DNA from 3 places in the Marinomonas phycocola genome. Region 3 is predicted to be linked to each of the others. Evidence: predicted binding sites of a transcription regulator. Region 3 holds the regulator's gene; each other region holds the start of a gene.
The links. The regulator sigma-54, encoded in region 3, starts transcription at its own class of promoters, with help from an activator protein. The targets are predictions, from matches to a motif close to TGGCACNNNNNTTGCTNT.

Region 1 (7,237 bases), on a different contig from region 3:
GAGGGGAACAGGTTGCAGTTTGCTTTCACAGGCTCATTATTTGGTAAACAGGCTGGTGCTACACTTTTATTGGCGGTGGTATTAAGTCTTGTTGTGAGTGCCGTTACATTTTCTTCTAATTTATCTTCCAGTCGTGAATTCATTACTCAAGAATTTAATGCGCTTTTATCTGTAATAGAAAAACCTGCAACTCAAGCCGCTTTTCGTATAGACCAGGTCCTTGCTCAGCAGCAAATGGATGGCTTGATGCAGAATAAATACTTACTAAAAGCTGAAATGTTAGATGAAGATGGTAATCTGTTTGCTTCTAGCTCAGTTGAGAGTAACCCGCCTCGTTTTTACAGCGAAATGGCCAATTGGTTACTACCTAGTATTGATCAGTTTGAGCTGGTTCTTAGATATGAAGACAGAAACATCATTCTAGGGAAAATTATTTTAACACCTAACAGAGAGCACTTAATTGAAGAGGTATTGTCACAAAATGCACTTCTTCTGCTTGGGTCGTTAATCAAAGACATTTTATTAGCATCGTTAATTTCATTGTTTTTCTACTATTTGGTGACAAGACCACTTCAAAACCTAACAATATTGCTATCTGAATCCAGTAGAAAGTCTGTTGACTCTCTGCCTAATCTTATTCCTCTTGGCCATGAAAATGATGAACTGGGTGAATTAAGCCGAGTTTTTATTAGTGTTTGGCAAAAACTCTCAGATACTCATGTTGCTCTGGAGTATAACATTGTACATACCAAGGCGATTATTGCGCACGCAGGTGATGCCATTTTCTTGGTTGAGGAAGATGGCAAAATTTGCCTTGTGAATAAAGCCAGTGAAACACTTATCGGGCGTTCTGAAGAGCGCTTATTAGGAAGCTATATGGGAGAGTTTCATACAGCTAAAGATTGGGAGTCGTTCAATGATCTGCTGAGTTCGCTCGCGTTAGATCAACCATTGACATTAGAAACGCACTATTTATCAGATAATGGTATTAAAGTCCCTGTTGAAATCCGACTGATTAAATACATGCTACAACATAAAGTAGAAGTTTTATTGCTGGTTCGTGATATTTCTGCAAGAAAAGAGGCTGAAGATCGCATTAACCGTTTAGCGTTTTATGACCCTTTAACTCAACTTCCCAATAGACGATATTTGTTGGATAGGTTAGAAGGGTTTGGGAAAGGAAATAAAAACACACAAACTACAGGTGCGTTATTCTTTTTAGATTTGGACCGATTTAAAAACATTAATGACTCTTTAGGCCACAATATAGGAGACAATCTATTGCGCTTGGTGGCGACAGATTTAGAAAATATCGCCCGCAATAAAATTGTAACAGCCCGTCTTGGTGGTGATGAATTTGTTGTGTTATGGCCACATATTGAAGGAACACCGGAGCAAATATCAGAAAAAATAACGGTATTTGCTCAAGAGATAAACAATGTCTGTTCCATGCCTAAGAAAGTAGGTTTTCACGAATTACATATCACCGTCAGTATCGGAATTACTATTTTTGATTCTGTTAAACCAGATGCGACTCTGTTATTAAAGCAAGCGGATACGGCTCTGTATAAAGCTAAAGACGCAGGACGAAATACTTACCGTTTCTATTCTCCTGAAATGCAGGCAATGAGCGATGAGCGCATGGCAATGGATAAATCGTTACACGATGCCATTGAAAATAAAGAATTTGAATTGTATTTCCAGCCTCAAAATGCATTTGATGGGTCTTGTATAGGTGCCGAGGTACTGATTCGCTGGCCACGAGCGGATGGTTCTTTTACGCCCCCTGACGTGTTTATACCTATCGCAGAAGAGATTGGTCTTATTACTGAGATTGGGGACTGGGTAATGGAAGAATCCTTTAGACAGTTATCCAAGTGGATTAAAGAAGGGGTTTGGCAGCCACATTGGAGGCTGTCTATTAATGTAAGCACTATACAGTTCCAGCAAGCAGAATTTCTTGTTGCTTTAGAAATGCTACTGATGAAATATGCTGTATTACCTAAGTATATTGATTTAGAAATCACTGAAAGTATGCTGCTAGGTGATTTAACGGTAAGTCGTAAGAAAATGAATAAGATTAGGGACTTGGGAGTTTTCTTATCGATTGATGATTTCGGAACGGGCTACTCTTCACTTAAATACTTGAAAACATTGCCAATTAGTCGATTAAAAATCGACCAGTCTTTTGTAAGAGATTTATTAGTAGATAGCAGTGACGCCGCCATTATTGCCGCTATTATTGCGATGGCGGAAGCGTTAGGCATAGAAGTCATTGCTGAAGGTGTGGAAACCGAAATGCATTATCTTCAATTACAACAGATGGACTGTCATTGTTTCCAAGGATATTATTTTGGCTTTCCTGTTCCAGCACAGGTTTTTGTCGAGAATATTAATACCAGTAAAATACATTCAATTAAACAATAAGAGAAGGCGTTTACGTTAAATGAAGTATCAATTGGCTTGTGGTGTTTTCAGTTTAGTGTTTATGTTCCCTAGCTATGCGCAAACTAATAACTATTCAGGAAACGACATTCAAAAAGAAGCGTCATTTGTAGAGGGAACTCTGATTCCTGCTTTAAGTAATTTAGGTGATGAGCCTGAAAAGCCGCTTTCTATCACTGAGCGAGCAAAACAAGCGGAAGGCTTTATTGAACAGAGAATGCGTAGGGAAAGAGCGACCACGTCAAATCCTTTTGTCATTACACCCCACAGACCTAATTATTTTTTACCGATTGCCTATACCCATAATCCAAATGCACGTAATCAATCAGAATCAACGATTCCAGATGAAAGTTTGAACAGTATTGAATTTAAGTTTCAATTGAGTTTAAAATTCCCTGTTATCGCAAATATTTTAAATACTGATACGAGCCTATGGTTTGCTTATACACAACAGGCTTATTGGCAGGCTTATAATTCAGATATTTCAGCACCTTTTCGTGATACCAATCATGAACCCGAAGCTTTCTTATTGTATGAAGTGAAAGGGACGAGTGACTTTTTTCCTAAATACGTGAGCTTAGGTATAAATCACCAATCAAATGGTCGAGTGGAGCCTTTTTCAAGGTCATGGAACCGAGTGTTTGCGAATTTTATTTTTGAGTATGAAAATACCGTTGTATCACTAAGCCCTTGGTACCGAATTCCTGAAAGTCGTGAAGAAGATGATAACCCTAACATAGAGCGATACTTAGGGTATGGAGAGTTAAGTGTTGTTCATGTGATCGATAACTATACAGTGGATGCGATAGTAAGAAATAACCTACGTTCTGATAATAAAGGATCGATTCAGTTGGGGTTTACTTTTCCTGCGTGGGGTAAAATAAGAGGATATGTTCAGTACTATAACGGATATGGACAATCTTTACTTGATTACAATCATAGAACGCAAAGTTTGGGTATCGGCGTGACTTTGACGAATTGGTTATAAGTGTTTCCCTCTTTCTTAAAAATAACTTTCCACCTTATTTACTTATCGTATGACATCGAAAAAGTTTGTCTTTATACGATTTTTTATTCTTGTGTAAAGTGAATTTCATACAAGGCAGAATTTGCTTTAGAATCGGCAGAGGCGCTTTTTTTGTTTATCTATGATTAGAGTGCCACAATGTGTTAAACATCGCTTAGGTGCAGTTTCGATGGTTCTGACAGTAACGCGGCGAATCAATACCAGAAAAGTTGAAATAAAAACGCATTTTCTCCATATGGAATCAATAAATAACAAGTATTTATCTAACAGAGGGTGACGTCTTGTAGAATAAGGTGAATTCAAATCGGTTTCAACGGTACAATATGCAAAGTCTCATTTCATATTGTTGATTTGATGTCATGCCAAATTACAGTTTTGTTAGGAAATAGAATATGCAAACAGCTAGTCTTACTAACCTTCATCCCGTTGTACCGTCTGCTGAAGCATTGAAAGTAAGAGATGCTTTGATCGAGCATGGGCTTGAAACGCCTATGATTGATAATGGTTTAACATCGGAAGAAAAATACCAGCGTATTAAACATGCGTTTGAAGATGTCGTAACAACGTTAGGTTTAGATTTATCGGATGATAGTTTAGCTGAAACACCTCATCGCATTGCAAAAATGTACGTGAAAGAAATTTTTTCAGGGTTGGATTACGGACAATTTCCTAAAATTACCGTCATTGATAATAAAATGAAAGTCGATGAAATGGTAAAGGTGTGTGACATCAGTTTTACAAGTACGTGTGAGCATCATTTTGTCACTATTGATGGGATGGCTAAAGTGGCGTATCTGCCGAAAGATAAAATTATCGGCTTGTCTAAAATTAATCGCATTGTTCGGTTTTTTGGGCAGAGACCACAGGTTCAAGAACGTTTGACACAGCAGATTTTGGTAACATTACAAGCACTTTTAGAAACAGACAATGTTGCTGTGAGCATCATTGCAACGCATTATTGCGTTAAAGCGAGAGGGGTTATGGATGCTAGCTCTTCAACTCAAACAACGGCTTTAGGCGGTTTGTTTAAATCCAGCGATAAAACAAGGGCTGAATTTTTGGCAAGGTAAATAATCGTTATTTGTGTTCTTTTGTATAAAAAAAGGCCCTTTTAGGGCTTTTTTTTTGACTTTTATCGAATTTAGGCTATGGCCTGATAATTGCTTTATATAAATCAATGAGATAATTAAGTTGATTATGTCAAAAATATGAGATAGTTATTATAAAAATCATGAATAGTGTGAATAAATAAAAAGTGATGTGCCGTGTAGGCGCGAGCCTGATGCAGTCATACAAAAGAGGGCTAAGAGGTATGGAAATAAACTGGAAAGATTACGATTCAAATAATTTTTTTGATGAACTAATTACTGAAGAAAAGTCACCTAGAGTACCGTCTGAAAAGTTAGTTAATTATTTATCTTCATTAGATGTTGAAGAGTTAGAAAAAAGAAGACTCATGGCGGAAGCCACGATTCAAGAGATGGGAGTGAGTTTTACTGTTTATACGGAAGAAGGCAATATAGACAGAGCGTGGCCTTTTGACATTATTCCTAGAACTATCTCTGCCGCTGAATGGAAAATAGCAGAGGCCGGTTTAAAACAACGTTTGAAAGCGTTAAACCTTTTTATTAATGATTTATATCATGATCAGAATGTTATTAAAGATGGCATCATTCCTGAGTACATCATCAAAGATTCTAAAAACTTCAGACCCGAATGTGTTGGTATTTCGCCTCCTTTTGGTGTTTGGGCTCATGTTTGCGGTACAGATTTGGTGCGTGCAGGTGATGGTAAGTTTTATGTCTTAGAAGATAATCTTCGAGTGCCTTCGGGTGTGTCATACATGCTTGAGAATAGAGCGATTACCAAGCGTGTTTTACCTGAGTTGTTTGAAAACGACAACATTTTACCGGTTGATGACTACACGTCTAAATTGTTTGATATGTTGGCAGCGCTTTCTCCTCGTGATATTGAGGTACCTGAAATTGTCGTCCTAACTCCTGGGATTTTTAACTCTGCGTATTTTGAACATGCTTTTTTAGCGCAACAAATGGGTGCAGAGTTGGTCGAAGGCAGTGATTTATTTGTCGGTGATGATGATTGTGTTTACATGAAGGCCATTGCAGGTCCGGAGCGAGTAGATGTGATTTATCGTCGTATTGACGATTTGTTTATTGATCCTGAAGCATTTGATCCTAATTCTGTTTTGGGTGTTCCTGGTTTGATGAGAGCGTGGCAAAAAGGCAATGTTGCTTTAGCAAATGCTCCTGGCGCTGGTGTAGCGGACGATAAAGTGGTGTACGCCTATGTCCCAGAAATCATTAAGTACTACCTTGATGAAGAACCTATTCTTGCCAATGTAGAAACTTTTTTATGTGAAGATCCTGAACAACAAGAATACGTTTTAGCGAACTTGGATAAGTTGGTTGTTAAACCCGCTAATGAATCAGGTGGTTATGGCATGTTGGTCGGGCCACATTCAACGAAGAAAGAGCAAGCCTTGTTTGCTGATTTGATAAAATCAAATCCAAGAAATTACATTGCACAACCGACATTGAAGCTATCAACCTCACCTACTTTAATAGGTAAGGGGCAAATTGAGCCAAGACATTTAGACCTCAGGCCTTTTATTTTGCAAAGCAAAGATACCTATGTAACAACGGGAGGCTTAACGCGTGTTGCTATGAGAAAAGGTTCTCTAGTTGTGAACTCATCTCAAGGTGGTGGTAGTAAAGACACTTGGATTGTTGATTTGGAGGCTGAATAATATGTTGTCTAGAGTAGCTGAACGTATTTATTGGAGCGCACGTTACATAGAGCGTGTAGAAAATATTGCTCGCTTAGTCAGCGTGTATGACAACATGCTGTATGACTTACCGAAAGGCGTGGATATTAGCTGGTACAACCTAGTTAAAATTAACAGTAATACAGAACTTTTTCATGAACGTTATAAAGTTCAAGATGAAAAAAATGTACTGAAGTTTATGTTAGAGGATGATACGAACCCAAGTTCAATCCTATCCTCATTAAAAATGCTTCGTGAGAACATTCGAACAACGCGGGATGTTGTGCCACAAGAAACGTGGGAGTTGATTAACGAACTTGATATATACGCCCGAAATAATATTAAGAAAGGCATTAATCGATCTGAGCGTCACAGTTTTCTAAATAATATTATTGAAGGCTGCCAAACCATTAACGGTTTGTTAGCAGGAACCATGAGTCGTGATGCTACATGGCAATTTGTCCTTTTAGGACGCAATGTCGAACGTGCTGACATGACAACTCGAGTGTTAGATGCCGCTGTCTCATTAATGCTACAGCCAAGAGACGAGCAAAGCTTGGCGCTCGGTCAAGTGCTTTGGTCAAAAGTCTTGAAATCTCAAGGAGCATATTTAAATTATCGTCGTACTGTTAGAACGTCTATTAGTGGCGCTAAGGTTGTAAAATTCCTATTAAACGATCCTTATTTTCCTCGTACTGTTAGTTTTTGCTTTAATGAAATGCTAACAGCGGTAAATAAACTTCCTCATGGAGAGCAAGTGTTAGAAACCGTTACCATGTTGAAAAAGTTGGATTTCGCAATCACAAGTTCAGATGACTTGGATATTAAATTCCGTGATTATTTGAATGAAGTACAAATAGGTATCATTCAGCTTAGTGGAAGCATTGCTGAAAGTTGGTTTTCATTTGATAAAGGAGAAGCCGCGTGACCATTCGTGTAGCTCTACAGCACAAGACAGAGTACAAGTTTGATCGCCACGT
Region 2 (7,237 bases), on a different contig from region 3:
GACTGATTTAACGGCAAAAGCCGCCACCATAACAATCAAAAGGAGTACGGCTACATTAATGCGCCAAACTTCTTCAGGTGGGTATAGGCCATACATAAATTGTTCAAAATAAACACCTATGAAGGCCCAACATGCACCACCAGCCGCTTTACAAGCCTGGCTAGTCTCGCCGGTCCATGTTGCATCGATGAGGCCCCATTGAATTACTGGTGGTAATAACAAATACAGAATATATGCACTAAACAAGGTCAAGAAAACGTTTAGTGGAGAAGATAATAAATTCTGTTTTACCCAAGCCACAGCACCTACTGAATTAACTGGAGGTGGCAAGCTTGGAGAAGGTTTAAATATAATCGCCATATTCGCCTCTTATCGTTCAGTTAATGACATTTTCTTGTTATACCAGTTCATAAAGAGAGAAATGGATAAACTCAAAGAACCGTATACCAACATACATAAACCAATGGTTTCAATTGCTTGACCTGTTTGGTTTAGAGTTGTTCCCATTACTACAGCAACTAATTCAGGGTATGCGATTGCAGCGCCTAAAGAAGAGTTTTTCGCTAAGTTCAGGTATTGGCTAGTTAATGGAGGAATGATCACTCGCAATGCTTGTGGTAATACAATCATACGTTGTGTCAGGCTATCTGCTAAGCCTAATGAGCGTGCTGCTTCAGTTTGTCCCCAATTGACAGACAAAATGCCCGCACGAACGATCTCTGCAATGAAAGAGCCTGTGTATGTTGCTAAGGCAATTAATACAGCGACAAATTCTGGAGGAAGAACCATACCACCTGTCACATTGAAGCGGCTTTTTTGCGGTAGGTCGAATTCCAGTGGAGATCCAGCGATAAAGTAGAAAATCAAAGTTCCTACAACAATAATACCGAAAGAAGCCCAATAAGCAGGAAACCATAGTCCTGTTCTTATTTGGCGTTTTTTAGCCCATACAATCAAGAAAATTGATGCAACGATTGCAGCTATAAAGCCAAAGATCACCATCCCAAAACCATCTTGAAAAATGGGATTTGGAGAATATATGCCACGTTTGTTAAGCATAAAGTCGCCAAACAGAAGACTATTTCTCGGTGACGGCAAAGTGGATAATACAGCGAAATACCAAAAGAACATTTGCAGTAATAGAGGAATGTTTCGCAGGGTTTCAATATATACAGTTGCTAATCTAGCGACTAACCAGTTATTGGATAATCTTGCTAGACCCATGACAATACCAATTAGTGTCGCTAAAACAATACCGATAAACGAAATTACAAAGGTATTAAGTAGTGCTACAACAAAAGCGCGGCCATAAGTGTCTGCTTCTGTGTATTCAATTAAGTGAATAAGAACTGGGAAGCCTGCAGGTTCATTTAAGAAAGTAAAACCTGTAGATATTCCTCGGTTCGCCAAGTTAGCTTGAAGATTGCTGAATAGGTAATAACCTATAAAAACAACCAAAACTAAAAGTGCTATTTGAAAGATTAGGGCGCGATTGCCAGCATCATTCAAGAAGCTTTCATTACTAGTCGAAGTTTTATCGCTCATCTCGGTTCAGGCAAAAGAATTGCTCGTCAGATGTGGAAAGGAGGGAGATGCACAGCTGCAAAGGTGCAGCTGTGCGATACCATGGTTAACATATGAGATATTAACGAACTGGTGGCGCGTACAATACACCGCCTTCAGTCCATAGGCTGTTAATACCACGTGGTAGTCCAACAGGCGTGTTAGGACCTACGTTGTTTTCGAAGCTTTCACCGTAGTTACCAACTTGAGCAATAACATCGTAAGCCCAGCTTGCGCTTAGACCTAGTTGCTCACCCATATTACCTTCAGCACCTAAAAGACGACGGATGCCTGGATCTTTGGTGTTTGACTTGATTTGAGCAACATTTTTAGATGAGATGCCCATTTCTTCTGCGTTAATTTGAACGAAAATAGACCAAGTAACAACGTCTTTCCACTGGTTGTCACCGTGGCGAACAACAGGGCCAAGAGGCTCTTTAGAAATTGTTTCTGGAAGGATTATGTGTGCATCTGGATCTGTGAGTTTTGAACGATGTGCAGCAAGACCTGATTTGTCTGTTGTGAACACATCACAACGGCCAGATGCATAAGCAGCGAGTGCTTCGTCTGCTTTCTGTACGATTACAGGAACGTATGACAAGCCATTCTTACGGAAGAAATCAGCCATGTTTAATTCAGTTGTTGTACCTTGCTCAGTACAAACTGTTGCACCGTCTAGGTCTGTTGCGGATTCAACACCTAGATCTTTACGAGCCATAAAGCCTTGACCGTCGTAGAAGTTCACAGTAGTGAAATCTAGACCCAAAGAAGAGTCTCGAGTATAAGTCCAAGTTGTGTTACGAGAAAGGATGTCAATTTCACCAGATTGTAGGGCTGTGAAACGTTCTTTTGCGGAAAGTGGAGTGAATTTTACTTTTGTTGCATCACCAAAAACGGCTGCAGCGGCTGCACGGCATGAATCAACGTCGATACCTGTCCAGTTACCTTTGTCATCTGCATTAGAGAAACCTGGAACGCCCTGACTTACGCCACATTGAATAAAGCCTTTTGCTTTAACATCATCTAGCGTACCAGCGGTTGCACCAGCACTAACAGTAACTGCAATTGCAGCTGTAGAAAGTAACTTACTTACATTCGATTTCATTATTTGAGACTCCCAAGCCATTTATAATTGCTAACATTTACATTATTTTATATTTTTTCAAAATCTATAAGGCAAAGTTTGTGCCAGCATTTTGTTATTCTTTTTGTTGTGTTTTCTCAGCGGAGTATTCTGTGAAGTCCACTGATATACTATATAGAATGGCTGGTCAGCCGTGGTAGTCAAGGAAAAATATGATTTTAGGTAAGCATTTCTGTGATTAAAAATAAAAATAGAGCAAAATGTGACCAATTGATTTATAAATACAATCACTTAAAAAGTATTCTTTAAAAAAAACTATGCCTTCATTTATTTTGAAATGGTGTACAGTGTGCTGAGATATAATGAAAAAATTGTGTTTTGATAGATCACAAGTGTATTTAAGTGCAACTTCTTTAGTACATTCCTCATAAGAGTAGTTCTATTTTGGTGCATAGACACCAACTAAATGAACGATATTAATTCTAAATAGTGAGTATTGAATAGTGGAGGCTTTTCCATTGCACATTCTCTCCCTATACTTAGAGTCAGTTTAACCTTATTTGTTGTAAGGAGATCCATTAACGATGGATAACTCGTCAAAGCCTCTTGATCGGCTCGATAAAAAAATTCTTCGAGAATTACAAATCAATGGCAGATTGTCTAATGTGGAATTAGCCAGTCGTGTTGGTTTGAGTGCAACGCCTTGTCTAGAACGTGTTCGTAGATTAGAACGAAATGATTACATTACGGGATATTGTGCCTTAGTAAACCCGCGCAAAGTAGACGCTGGATTGCTTGTATTTGTCGAAATTCGCTTAAAAACAACATCACCAGAAGGGTTTCATGAGTTTAAAGATGCAGTGACCAAAATCCCTGAGGTATTAGAGTGCCACTTGATCGCAGGTGATTTTGAATATTTGCTGAAAGCACGTGTTCCTGATGTTGATGCGTATCGACTATTATTAGGTGAAACACTGTTGACCTTACCCCATGTCAGGGAATCAAGAACGTACGTTGCAATGGAAGAAGTAAAAAACACAACGGTCGTTAATATTCGTTAATGTGTTTTGCTTATACACGTAAGTAATCTTGTTGAACAGGTAACCAACGAGACAATAAATGGACAATATGATCATGATGCGATTGATGCATTAACAAAGCAGCACTTTGTACTTGCTCTAATATTGCCTTGTCTCGTTGTAAATCTGCTACTTTGAACTCCATCAGTCCTGTTTGGCGTGATCCTAACAGTTCTCCTGGCCCACGTATTTCTAAATCTTTTTCTGCAATTTTAAACCCATCGGATGTTTCTCTCATAATGGACAAACGTTCTTTTCCATGCTGGCTTAAAGGTGTTTTATAAAGCAGTACACAATGGCTCGCTGCTTGGCCTCGGCCTACTCGGCCTCTTAGTTGATGCAATTGCGCTAGTCCCAACCTTTCAGGGTTTTCAATGACCATTAGGCTGGCATTCGGCACATCAACACCGACTTCAATGACGGTTGTGGCAACCAATAATTGAATGTTCCCTTGTTTGAATTTGGTCATAATATCGGCTTTTTCTTGTGGCTTTAAGCGACCATGAACCAAACCGATTGATACGTCTTCTAACTGCTCTGACAGCATGATTGCGGTGTCTTCTGCTGCCTGACATTGTAGGGCCTCTGATTCTTCCACCAGTGTGCATACCCAATACGCTTGTTTTCCTTCCTTACAAGAGGCTTTCACTCTGTCAATCACTTCATTACGTCTTTGATCAGACACAACAATCGTCGTTACCGGTGTTCTACCTGGAGGTAATTCATCAATGATTGAACAGTCTAAATCCGCATAAGCAGACATGGCTAAGGTTCTAGGGATGGGGGTGGCAGTCATAATCAATTGATGAGGTTGTAGCAATCCATCCATGCCTTTTTCTCGTAAAGCCATCCGCTGGTGTACCCCAAATCGATGTTGTTCATCAATAATAGCGAGAGATAGGTTGTGAAAGTGAACGCTTTCTTGGAACAATGCGTGAGTGCCAACCACGACTAATGCGTCACCGTTTGCAATGCTTTCTAATTGAGTTGCTCTTGCTTTACCTTTGAGCTTGCCGACTAACCAGGCGACTGAAATGCCCAAAGGTTCGAACCATTGCTTAAAATTGATAAAGTGCTGCTCTGCGAGTATCTCTGTGGGTGCCATGATGGCAATCTGTAACCCTTTTTGAATAAAGGTGGAGGCGGCCATTGCTGCAACGAGCGTTTTTCCTGATCCAACGTCCCCTTGAACCAATCTCAACATAGGATGGCCGGATGCTAAATCGTGCATAATTTCTTGAAATACACGTTGTTGAGCATTGGTTGGATCGAACGGAAGACTGGCAATGAGCCGATCAAAGACATCACCTCTTTCTGAAATTACAGACGATCGCTCTAATTTTGCCTGCTGTTTTTTATTCACCAAGCTGAGTTGATGAGCAAGTAATTCTTCAAAAGACAGTCTGAGCTGAGCTGGATGCTTACCTGATGCTAGTAATGCGGTATCTGCATCGGTCGGTGGTTGGTGTAGATAACGGACAGAATCAATGAGCGGTGGGAGCTGAAACTGAACGCGTATTGCTTCAGGTAGCCATTCGGTTAAATTATAAGGCGTTAAGCGCTCAAGAGCCTGCTCACAGAAAGCACGAATTTTGAGTTGAGTTAACCCTTCTGTTAAAGGATAAATCGGCGTCAATTGCGTTTTATCGGTGTGTGGCTCGAATTCATTGCTTAATGTGTATTCAGGGTGGAACATTTCGAATCCTGTGCTTCCCCGCTTTACTTCGCCGAAGCAACGAATGGACTTTCCTGACTCAAACTGTTTTTTTTGTGCTGCGGTAAAATGGAAGAAGCGCAGCATGATGCTGCCAGTCTGATCTTTAACACGACATAAAAGGCTTCGCCGCTTACCCATGGCAACATCGCATTGTGTGACCTCACCTTCGATCACGACTTCGTCTCCAAGATGAAGGCGCCCAATTGGAACCAGCTTCGTTCTGTCTTGATAGCGTATTGGTAAATGGAAAATCAAATCTTGTAGGCTGTGGATATGTAGCTTAGATAACTTTTCCGCCACGGCACTTCCTACGCCTTTTAATTCGGTGACGGGAATGGTTTCTAAACTTGACATAAATGCATCCTACTGACAGTCGTTGTTCTAGAGATCGATATTATAAAGACAGTTTTTGACACGCATCTTTAATGGATTGACTTAATGCTTCAATGGCTTTTGGTCTAGGGAAACTGACACGCCATGCCAGTGCAACCGTTCGTTTGGGAACGGGAGAGGCAAAAGGGCGGATTTCGAGCAAACTGTTGTCAATATGAGTGACGGCTGATTTAGGTAATACAGTCACACCCAAACCGGAAGCCACCATATAGCGAATCGTTTCCAATGAACTGCCATTGACGATTGTGCGTGCAGAGCCGTATTCATCTTCGTTTAAAATGGGACACGCTTCCATTACCTGATCACTAAAACAGTGGCCTTTACCTAAGACCAATAAATTATCTGTGCTCAATTGATCTGTATGAATATGGTGCAACTTTGTCCAAGGGTGGCTTTTGGGCATAAGTACAACAAACTCTTCCTCATAAATCGATTGAGTAACAACGTCAGGCTCTTTGAATGGCAGCGCGACGATAATGGCATCAAGCTCACCATTACGTAATTTTGGCCTGAGGTTCTCGGTGAGATTCTCTTCAATCATTAGTGGCATACCGTCCGTTAATGCATGTAAAGACGGGATAATATGAGGAAATAAATAGGGTGCAATGGTGTAAATTGCGCCGGCTTTTAGAGGGCCTTTTAATTGGTTTTTGCCTGATGCGGCCAGCTCTTTAATAACATTAGCTTGTTCCAGTACTTTTTTTGCTTGGCGAATAATCTGGTCACCAAGTGGGGTGATGTATACTGAATTTTTGCTTCGTTCAAAAATTGCTGTCCCCAATTCGTCCTCTAATTTTTTAACAGCGACACTTAATGTCGGTTGAGAAACATTGCACCTTTCTGCCGCACGGCCAAAATGTTGCTCATCTGCAAGCATTACGATGTATTTCAATTCGGTTAATGTCATTGCGTTTTTACCTTCAATTAGTTCATTGCTAATAACTATGATAATACATATTTTAATAAAGTATACTCTAAAAAATGAAAGCAAAGAGGAGCTTTGACATGGCGAAAGTCTTGATAGCAGGCTGTGGCGATATTGGTTCTCGTTTGGCAACCAATTTGGTAGAGATAGGTCACTCTGTGACAGCCATTCGACGCCAAGGAACGGTCTTTCCAAAAGGCGTCCATGGTATAACGGGTGATCTATTGACTATGGCGTTAAATAATTTGCCTGATGCAGACATCGTATTTTTAATTATGACGCCGCAGGGTCGAACCGCTGAGCTCTATAAAGAGGCGTATTTATTAACCGCCCAAAAATTAGTAGACCGCTATCAGCAGGACATTACATGTCCGAAGGTCTTATTTGTTTCAAGCACCAGCGTTTATGGACAAAATTCAGGTGAAGTGTTAAACGAAAAAGAGATCGCACTGCCCAAAAGTGCGACGGCCAAGGTA
Region 3 (7,237 bases):
CCCTTTGACTTTCTAAAGAGTGAAATAATTTGTTATGAGCGGCTGATGAGCTGTCAAACAAAGCAATTCTTGCTGCAATAGCTTCATGATCTTCATTGCGCATAATGCGACCAATGTATTGCATGTGTCTGCGCATTGCTTCTCGTTGTTTTATTCGAGTGGCCTCTAAAAGAGCTGCACGCAATGTTTCTGACATCTCAACTTTTAACTGTTGCTGTTTACTCAAAGCAAGTAATTTAGTACCAATTACTTGTAAGGCTTCTACTTCTCTTTTTATCTGAGTTTTACTTTTGTAGTTTTCGTCGTCTTCTAACTGTTCGAATTCTGTCATGTTAACCTAAATAAGAAATATTGTTGCTAATCCAAGAAAGGAAAGGAATCCCACTACATCTGTTATTGTGGTTAAGATCACGCTTCCTGCAAGGGCTGGGTCAATTCCAAGGCGATTCAATGCTATTGGCAAAAGTGTACCTGTCATAGCGGCAAACAAAAGGTTAATAATGATTGCGCCAGCTATAATATAGGCTATCTTGAAGTTGTCAAACCAGAATGCAGTTAATATGGCTACAACTGTGGCCCAGAGTATGCCATTTAGCACGCCAACAATGATTTCTCTGTTTAATAACCAACGTGTATTTGTCGATCCAATCTGTCCTAATGCGATCCCCCGTATCACTAATGTAAGAACTTGTGAGCCAGCGATACCCCCCATACTGGCAACAATGGGCATCAGGATGGCTAGGGCAACGACTTGGTCTAATGTGCCTTGAAAAAGGCCTATAACATAAGAGGCAATAAATGCGGTAATTAAGTTAATGCCTAGCCAAACGGCTCTTCGTCTGGTTGTTTTCATTACAGGGGCGAAGGTGTCTTCGTCATCATCAAGACCTGCCATGCTTAGCATGGAGTGCTCTGCTTCGTCTCGTATAACGTCAACTACGTCATCTATTGTTATTCGGCCTAATAGTTTACCGTTCTTTTCATCGATTACTGGAGCTGAGACTAAATCTAATTTTTCGAATAGTTGGGCGACTTCGCTTGATGAAGTATTGGCTGTAATAATGGTTGTTTCCGTATCCATTATTTCACGAATGGTTGAGTTAATGTCTGCGACAAGTAATTTAGTGAGTGGAAGTGTTCCTAAAAATCGATCAGACCGACTTACGACTAATAAATTGTCCGTCATGTCTGGGAGTTTGTTGTGTCTTCTTAAGAAGCGAAAGGCAATGTCTACGGTAATGTTGGGGCGGATTGTTATCGTATCGGTATTCATTAAGCCGCCGGCAGAGTCTTCTGGATAGCTTAATAGTGTTTCGACTCTAGAGCGGTCTTGTGCTGACATGGATGCCAGCACTTCTGTAACAATGGTTTCTGGTAGGTGTTGAAGAATGTCTGCAAGATCATCGGTTTCAAACTTTTCTGATACAGCGAGAAGTTGTTTGGTATCCATTTTTTTTAAAAAGGGGATACTAACGTCTTCTGTTAAATACTGTAGGATTTCTCCTTCATTTTCATCATCGACAAAGTCCCAGAGAAGTTGCCTTTCTTTTGGAGGAGAGGATTCTAATAGGCGAGCTACATCCTGAGCAGGAAGTGCGCCATTAAGTAGATAACGTATCTGAGAAGTAGTGCCAGCTTCTAAAGACGCTGTAACGGTTTTTAAATGCTTTAAAGTTTCTTGCTTAGACATGTTTTCTTTTTCTTAGGTAAAAATCTACTCTTCTTCACCAAAACGATTGTTGATAAGATCAATGATCGCTACCAATGCATTATCTTCATCGTCACCATTGGCTTTAATCGTAATCTCAGTTCCTTTGCCTGCCGCTAACATCATCATTGCCATAATGCTTTTTCCGTCGACATTGCGACCGTCTTTTTCAATGGTAATGTCGCAACCAAACCGAGACGTTGTTTCTACTAGTTTACCTGCCGCTCTAGCATGCAAGCCTAACTTATTGATGATAGTAATAGATTGTTCTTGCATAATTATCCTTGTAGTAATTTTTCGAACGCTACAAATAATGATTCATTGGTTTGTGTTTCTCTTAATGAGTTTAAGCCATTAGGAGATTGGGCCAACTGCGCAATTTGTGCAAGTGTCGAAAGATGTGCATCGCACTCATTCGGAGGCACAATTAGTGCGAAAATTAAATCTACTGGTTTACGGTCAATAGAGTCGAAATCAATAGGACTTTCCAAAGACATGATTAAAATAGCAGCATGGTTAGCGGATTCTAAACGGCAATGGGGGATGGCAATGCCCTCGCCAATGCCTGTGCTTCCGAGTTTCTCTCTTGATAATAAACCGCTGTATATGGCATTTTTATCGCAATGCAATCTATCGGATACCGCGTTGGCGATGCTTTCTAGGGCTCGCTTTTTACTAACTATATTTTGTTTTGCCAGAACAAGTTCCGGTTTTAACATAGTGATAAGTGACATGAGTCTTTAATCCAAAATTAAACTAAACGTTTTCTTTCATTTGATGGTGGAATATTCATTGCTTCTCTGTATTTTGCAACAGTTCGTCTTGCTACATTTATGCCTTGTTCTTCCAGTATAGTGGCTAATTTATTGTCGCTTAACGGTTTTTTTGCGGGTTCATCCGCAACCAGTTTTTTAATCATTGCTCTAATTGCTGTTGATGAGCATCCATCACCTGATGCGGTGTTTACATGGCTAGAGAAAAAGTATTTTAGCTCGAAGATTCCTTTTGGTGTATGCATGTATTTTTGTGTTGTAACTCGGGAAATCGTGGATTCATGCATGCCGACTTCCTCGGCAACATCATGTAAAACCATTGGCTTCATTGCTTCTTCACCGAGTTCAAAAAAGTCTATTTGTTTTTTTACGATGCAACTCGCTACCTTTAACAGTGTTTCATTTCGGCTTTGAAGGCTTTTAATAAACCACTTGGCTTCTTGTAAGGAGTTTTTTATGTACGTTGCATCTTCGGTGTTTTTGAGTGTGCTCGCAATAGTGGAATAGGCTTTATTGATTTTCACTGGAGGCAATGCATCATTATTGAGTTCTACTTGCCACACACCATTTTTCTTTTTCACCGATACATCCGGAATGACATAATCTGTATCATCTACGTCGATCAGGCTTCCTGGGCGTGGATTGAGTTGTTGAATAAGTTGAATGACTTCTTTTAAGGTGTCTTCTTTGAGTTTTGCTCGTCGGCAAAGCTGAGCAAAGTCTCTGTTTCCTAAAAGGTGTAAGTACTGATCAACAACCAGACGGGTGTTTTTGTATAGAGGGTGTGCTGAGTAAGCTTCTAGCTGAACTAATAAACACTCTCTTAAATCAACAGAGCATACCCCAATAGGATCAAAGCGCTGAAGTCTGTGTTGGACAGCAAGAATCTCGTCTTCTTCCAGATCGTCAATGTGCTCTTGTAAGGACACCCATATTTCATTAATAGGTGTGCTCAGGTAGCCATCAGGTTGCACGCTTTCTATAAAAGAATAAGCTATTTCAAGGTCTCTATCTGACATTGTTGTGAGATTTAATTGCCAGATTAGATGGTCTTGTATACTTTCCGCAGCAGAGTTTCGACTTTCGAAGTCAAAATCACCTTCAAAACTTTGAGAATCAGAAACAGCTGCTGAGCTTTGAAATGTATCTTCCCAAGAGCTATCGATAGACAACTCTTCAGGGATATTGTCTGTCCATTCAGATTCAAGTTTGGCTTCTTCTTGATTTTGATGGTTTAAGTCTTCTTGTTTTTTTTGATCCGATTCTGAGTTTAATTCGTTTTGAGTAGATTCAGATGCATTTTCTTCATCATCAATTTCTAATAATGGGTTCGATTCAAGGAATTCATGAATTTCTTGTTGTAAGTCGATGGTAGAAAGTTGCAATAAGCGTATTGCTTGCTGCAACTGTGGTGTCATGGTCAGTTGCTGACCCATTTTCAATTGTAGAGACTGCTTCATATAGAAACGCTTTTTGTGTGGTTATGTTGGAACGAGTTATGCATAGTACTCCCTTTTTAGGGAAAATTAAAAGACTAAAGACGGAAGTTCTCTCCTAAATAAACCTTTTTTACTTGATCGTTATTAATAATAGTCTCTGCATCGCCAGATGCAATAATATGACCATTTCCTACTATGTAGGCTTTATCGCAAATATCTAATGTTTCCCTAACATTATGGTCTGTAATGAGTACGCCAATGCCGCTATCTTGCAGTTGTCTAATTATTTGTTTGATATCGCCAACGGAAATAGGATCGACGCCCGCGAAGGGCTCGTCAAGTAAAATGAACTTTGGGTTGGTTGCCAACGCTCTAGCAATTTCAGCTCGTCGGCGTTCTCCACCAGAAAGTGCCATTCCTAGGTTTTTTTTGATGTGTGTGATGTGGAATTCTTCCAGTAACTTTTCAAGTTCTTTTTTACGTTGACTTGTATTCAAATCCTTTCTTGTTTCTAAAATAGCGTGGATGTTATCTTCTACAGACATTTTACGAAATATGGATGCTTCTTGAGGAAGATAGCCAATGCCTTTTTGAGCTCGCGAGTGCATTGCTAAGTGTGTGACAGGCTCTCTGTCAATTAAAATTTCACCTGCATCGTTTTTTACCATACCAACAATCATATAAAAACAGGTTGTTTTACCTGCTCCGTTTGGCCCTAAGAGCCCAACCGCTTGGCCTGACTCGACAGAGAGAGAAACATCGATTACCACAGGTCGTTTCTTGTAGCTTTTGGCAAGATTTTTTGCTTCTAGTAATGCCATTATTGTGCTTCTTTTGTCTGTGGTGTTAAGGTCATATTAACTCGGCCAGAGTTATTTTTCCGAGCTGTGAAAGTGCCTTTATCAATCATGTACTGAATGAAGTCGGCTTTTATTTCATCCCCTTTTAAATTTACATAGCTTTGGCCATTCAGTTCAAGTATTGCGTCTACTGTTCGATAAAGAATTTTATCTCCATGGCTGATTATCTTGTTTCCATCGGCATCTATTTGCTGGCTGAATTTTGCAGGAGAGCCTGTGGCATCAAGTTGATTGAATTGTTTTGTATCAAGTGTGCTGGTAACTTTTAGGTAGTCTGCTGAAATTAAGATGGAGCCTTGACTGACAGTGACATTGCCCTCGTAAATAGCAGTTCCCGTCTTTTGATCGAAATAGGCTGTATCCGCTTCGATGTTTAACTGGCTCTGTAAATCATTGTCTAACGCGAATGTTAGAGTGCTGGAAGTTAAGATGGCGAGTGCGATCAGTTGTTTACTTAGCTGTTGTGTATTGACCATTTACTTCTCCGCTTAATGATATTTTTTCGTCATTAATGTTCACGCTAATTATGTTAGCTTGAGTGACGCCTTCGCCTGACTGTAAGATTGAGTTGCCTGAGGCAAGAAACTGCTGCTTTGTTTCGTTATAGGTTATTTTATCCGAGTTTAAATGGATAGCATTACCCGTTTTTCCAGTATGAATAATTTCACTGTTACTTTTTAATATGATGTCTTTAGTTGATTCATTTATAAGGCCAAAGTCACTTTTTGCAATCCAACTTTTTCCTTGTTGAAATCGAGCTAAATCTGGTTTTTCTAAATGTGATTCGTTTGATTTATTGTAGTGTTTTAGCTCTTTTGCATTGAGTGTCTCAATTTGTTTGCCTGTGAGATCAAATGCCATAATGTTTACATCAATCAAGAAATAGTCAGGGGCACTATCGAGTGCCCTAGTTTCAATCAAGGATTTTTTAGGTGTAAGTCCCATGTAAAAAGCGAAAAAAAACAAGAGTAATCCACCAATAAATAGGGAGAGGAGTTGCCATTTTTTCATTTGCTAGCCTTTTGGTTGTCGTGAGTTTCTGGTTAGCTAATGCTGGATTGATAAAGGATATACAAATACGATGCGTACCCTGCAATGAGTGGAATTCCTACCCATTTCGGTATGCTTGATTGCTTTCTTGTATTGAACAAAATAATAAGCAAACAAAAGAGTGTTGTTGTGCCAAGCACCCATAAATAATCTCGGTTTAAAATGCTGCTGGAGATAATTCCAGGAGCGAGAATTGCTGGTAATGGAAGTACTGTGGCAAGGTTGAATAAGTTGGACCCAAGGATGTTACCGATTGCAATATCGTGATGACCTTTTCTTACGCTGGTTATTGATGCTGCCAGCTCAGGCAAACTGGTGCCAATAGCGATGATGGTCAAGCCAATTAATAATTCACTGACACCGAAGAACTGAGCGATGCCAATGGCGCCCCAAACCAATAGTTTTGAACTGCCTATTAGCGCAGCAAGACCGATAAGAGCAATTAAAAGAGATTTTGATAAGGTGGTAGAATCGGCATCTGGTAATTCATCGCCAAATTCTTCTTCAAGGCTATTTCCTCCTCTGAGAAGAAGGGTTAATACCACAATGAAAGCACTGATAAGTATGAGACCATCAAAGAGACTAAGGTGTAAGTCGTAAAGAACTGCACCAACAAGTAAGGTGATAAACATTAATAAAGGCACTTCTTTTGTAGTCAAGCCTTTTTTTATTGATATTGCGTTAATGAATAAGGTTGACCCAAACACCAAAGCGACGTTGGCGATATTTGAGCCTAAAACGTTACCGATAGCAATTTCAGGCGCACCGTCTATTGCAGCGATTGCAGAAACAACCATTTCAGGCGCTGAGGTTCCTAATGCTACAAGTGTTAAGCCAATAATTATAGGGCTAATATTCAATTTTTCTGCGACTAATGCAGAGTGCTCAATAAACTTATCAGAGCTAATAACCAGTATGATTAAGCCAGATATCAGTGCAGCAATAAAAAGTAGCATTTAAGGTTTAACTCTCATTTTTCGAAAGGAGTGTTATTTAATGAAGTTTATGAGTTAAATTCAAGACTTGACCTCGGTTTATATCCAGATAAATCCTTTCTATTTGCATTCTCTTTAATTAATGTCGATGGTAGTATCGCTTTATAGCGTATGAAAGAAGGAAGGGTCTTTGTCAGAATACTATGTTGATATTCAAAGGATGAGTTTTTCTCGGGGTGATAGAGCCATTTATGAAGATGTTTCTATTCGTATTCCAAAAGGGAAAATTACGGCGATTATGGGGCCAAGCGGTACGGGGAAAACAACTTTGCTGCGTTTAATCGGTGGGCAGTTGTATCCTTCAAAAGGGCGCATTGTTGTAAATGATCAAGAGGTGCCTTTGCTTTCTCGATCAGACCTTTATCTGTTACGAAAAAAAATGGGCATGCTTTTTCAAAGCGGTGCTTTATTT

Region 1: the regulator sigma-54 is predicted to act here: its motif matches at 4,622-4,639, upstream of ACMUMJ_RS03330 (circularly permuted type 2 ATP-grasp protein).
Region 2: the regulator sigma-54 is predicted to act here: its motif matches at 2,737-2,754, upstream of ACMUMJ_RS05520 (amino acid ABC transporter substrate-binding protein).

What each region holds. Positions count from the first base shown of each region.
Region 1 is NZ_JBLIXL010000003.1:68,044-75,280, forward strand. Features, by position in the region: gene ACMUMJ_RS03315 (putative bifunctional diguanylate cyclase/phosphodiesterase) at 13-2,427, shown strand; gene ACMUMJ_RS03320 (phospholipase A) at 2,447-3,433, shown strand; gene folE (GTP cyclohydrolase I FolE) at 3,865-4,542, shown strand; gene ACMUMJ_RS03330 (circularly permuted type 2 ATP-grasp protein) at 4,785-6,239, shown strand; gene ACMUMJ_RS03335 (alpha-E domain-containing protein) at 6,241-7,185, shown strand; gene ACMUMJ_RS03340 (transglutaminase family protein) at 7,182-7,237, shown strand, end outside.
Region 2 is NZ_JBLIXL010000005.1:81,150-88,386, forward strand. Features, by position in the region: gene ACMUMJ_RS05510 (amino acid ABC transporter permease) at 1-360, opposite strand, end outside; gene ACMUMJ_RS05515 (amino acid ABC transporter permease) at 370-1,545, opposite strand; gene ACMUMJ_RS05520 (amino acid ABC transporter substrate-binding protein) at 1,646-2,668, opposite strand; gene ACMUMJ_RS05525 (Lrp/AsnC ligand binding domain-containing protein) at 3,232-3,708, shown strand; gene recG (ATP-dependent DNA helicase RecG) at 3,719-5,797, opposite strand; gene ACMUMJ_RS05535 (hydrogen peroxide-inducible genes activator) at 5,838-6,743, opposite strand; gene ACMUMJ_RS05540 (NAD-dependent epimerase/dehydratase family protein) at 6,842-7,237, shown strand, end outside.
Region 3 is NZ_JBLIXL010000001.1:279,615-286,851, forward strand. Features, by position in the region: gene yjgA (ribosome biogenesis factor YjgA) at 1-331, opposite strand, end outside; gene mgtE (magnesium transporter) at 338-1,690, opposite strand; gene ACMUMJ_RS01365 (HPr family phosphocarrier protein) at 1,715-1,984, opposite strand; gene ACMUMJ_RS01370 (PTS sugar transporter subunit IIA) at 1,987-2,442, opposite strand; gene ACMUMJ_RS01375 (RNA polymerase factor sigma-54) at 2,460-3,941, opposite strand; gene lptB (LPS export ABC transporter ATP-binding protein) at 4,016-4,741, opposite strand; gene lptA (lipopolysaccharide transport periplasmic protein LptA) at 4,741-5,256, opposite strand; gene lptC (LPS export ABC transporter periplasmic protein LptC) at 5,231-5,791, opposite strand; gene ACMUMJ_RS01395 (calcium/sodium antiporter) at 5,824-6,786, opposite strand; gene ACMUMJ_RS01400 (ATP-binding cassette domain-containing protein) at 6,986-7,237, shown strand, end outside.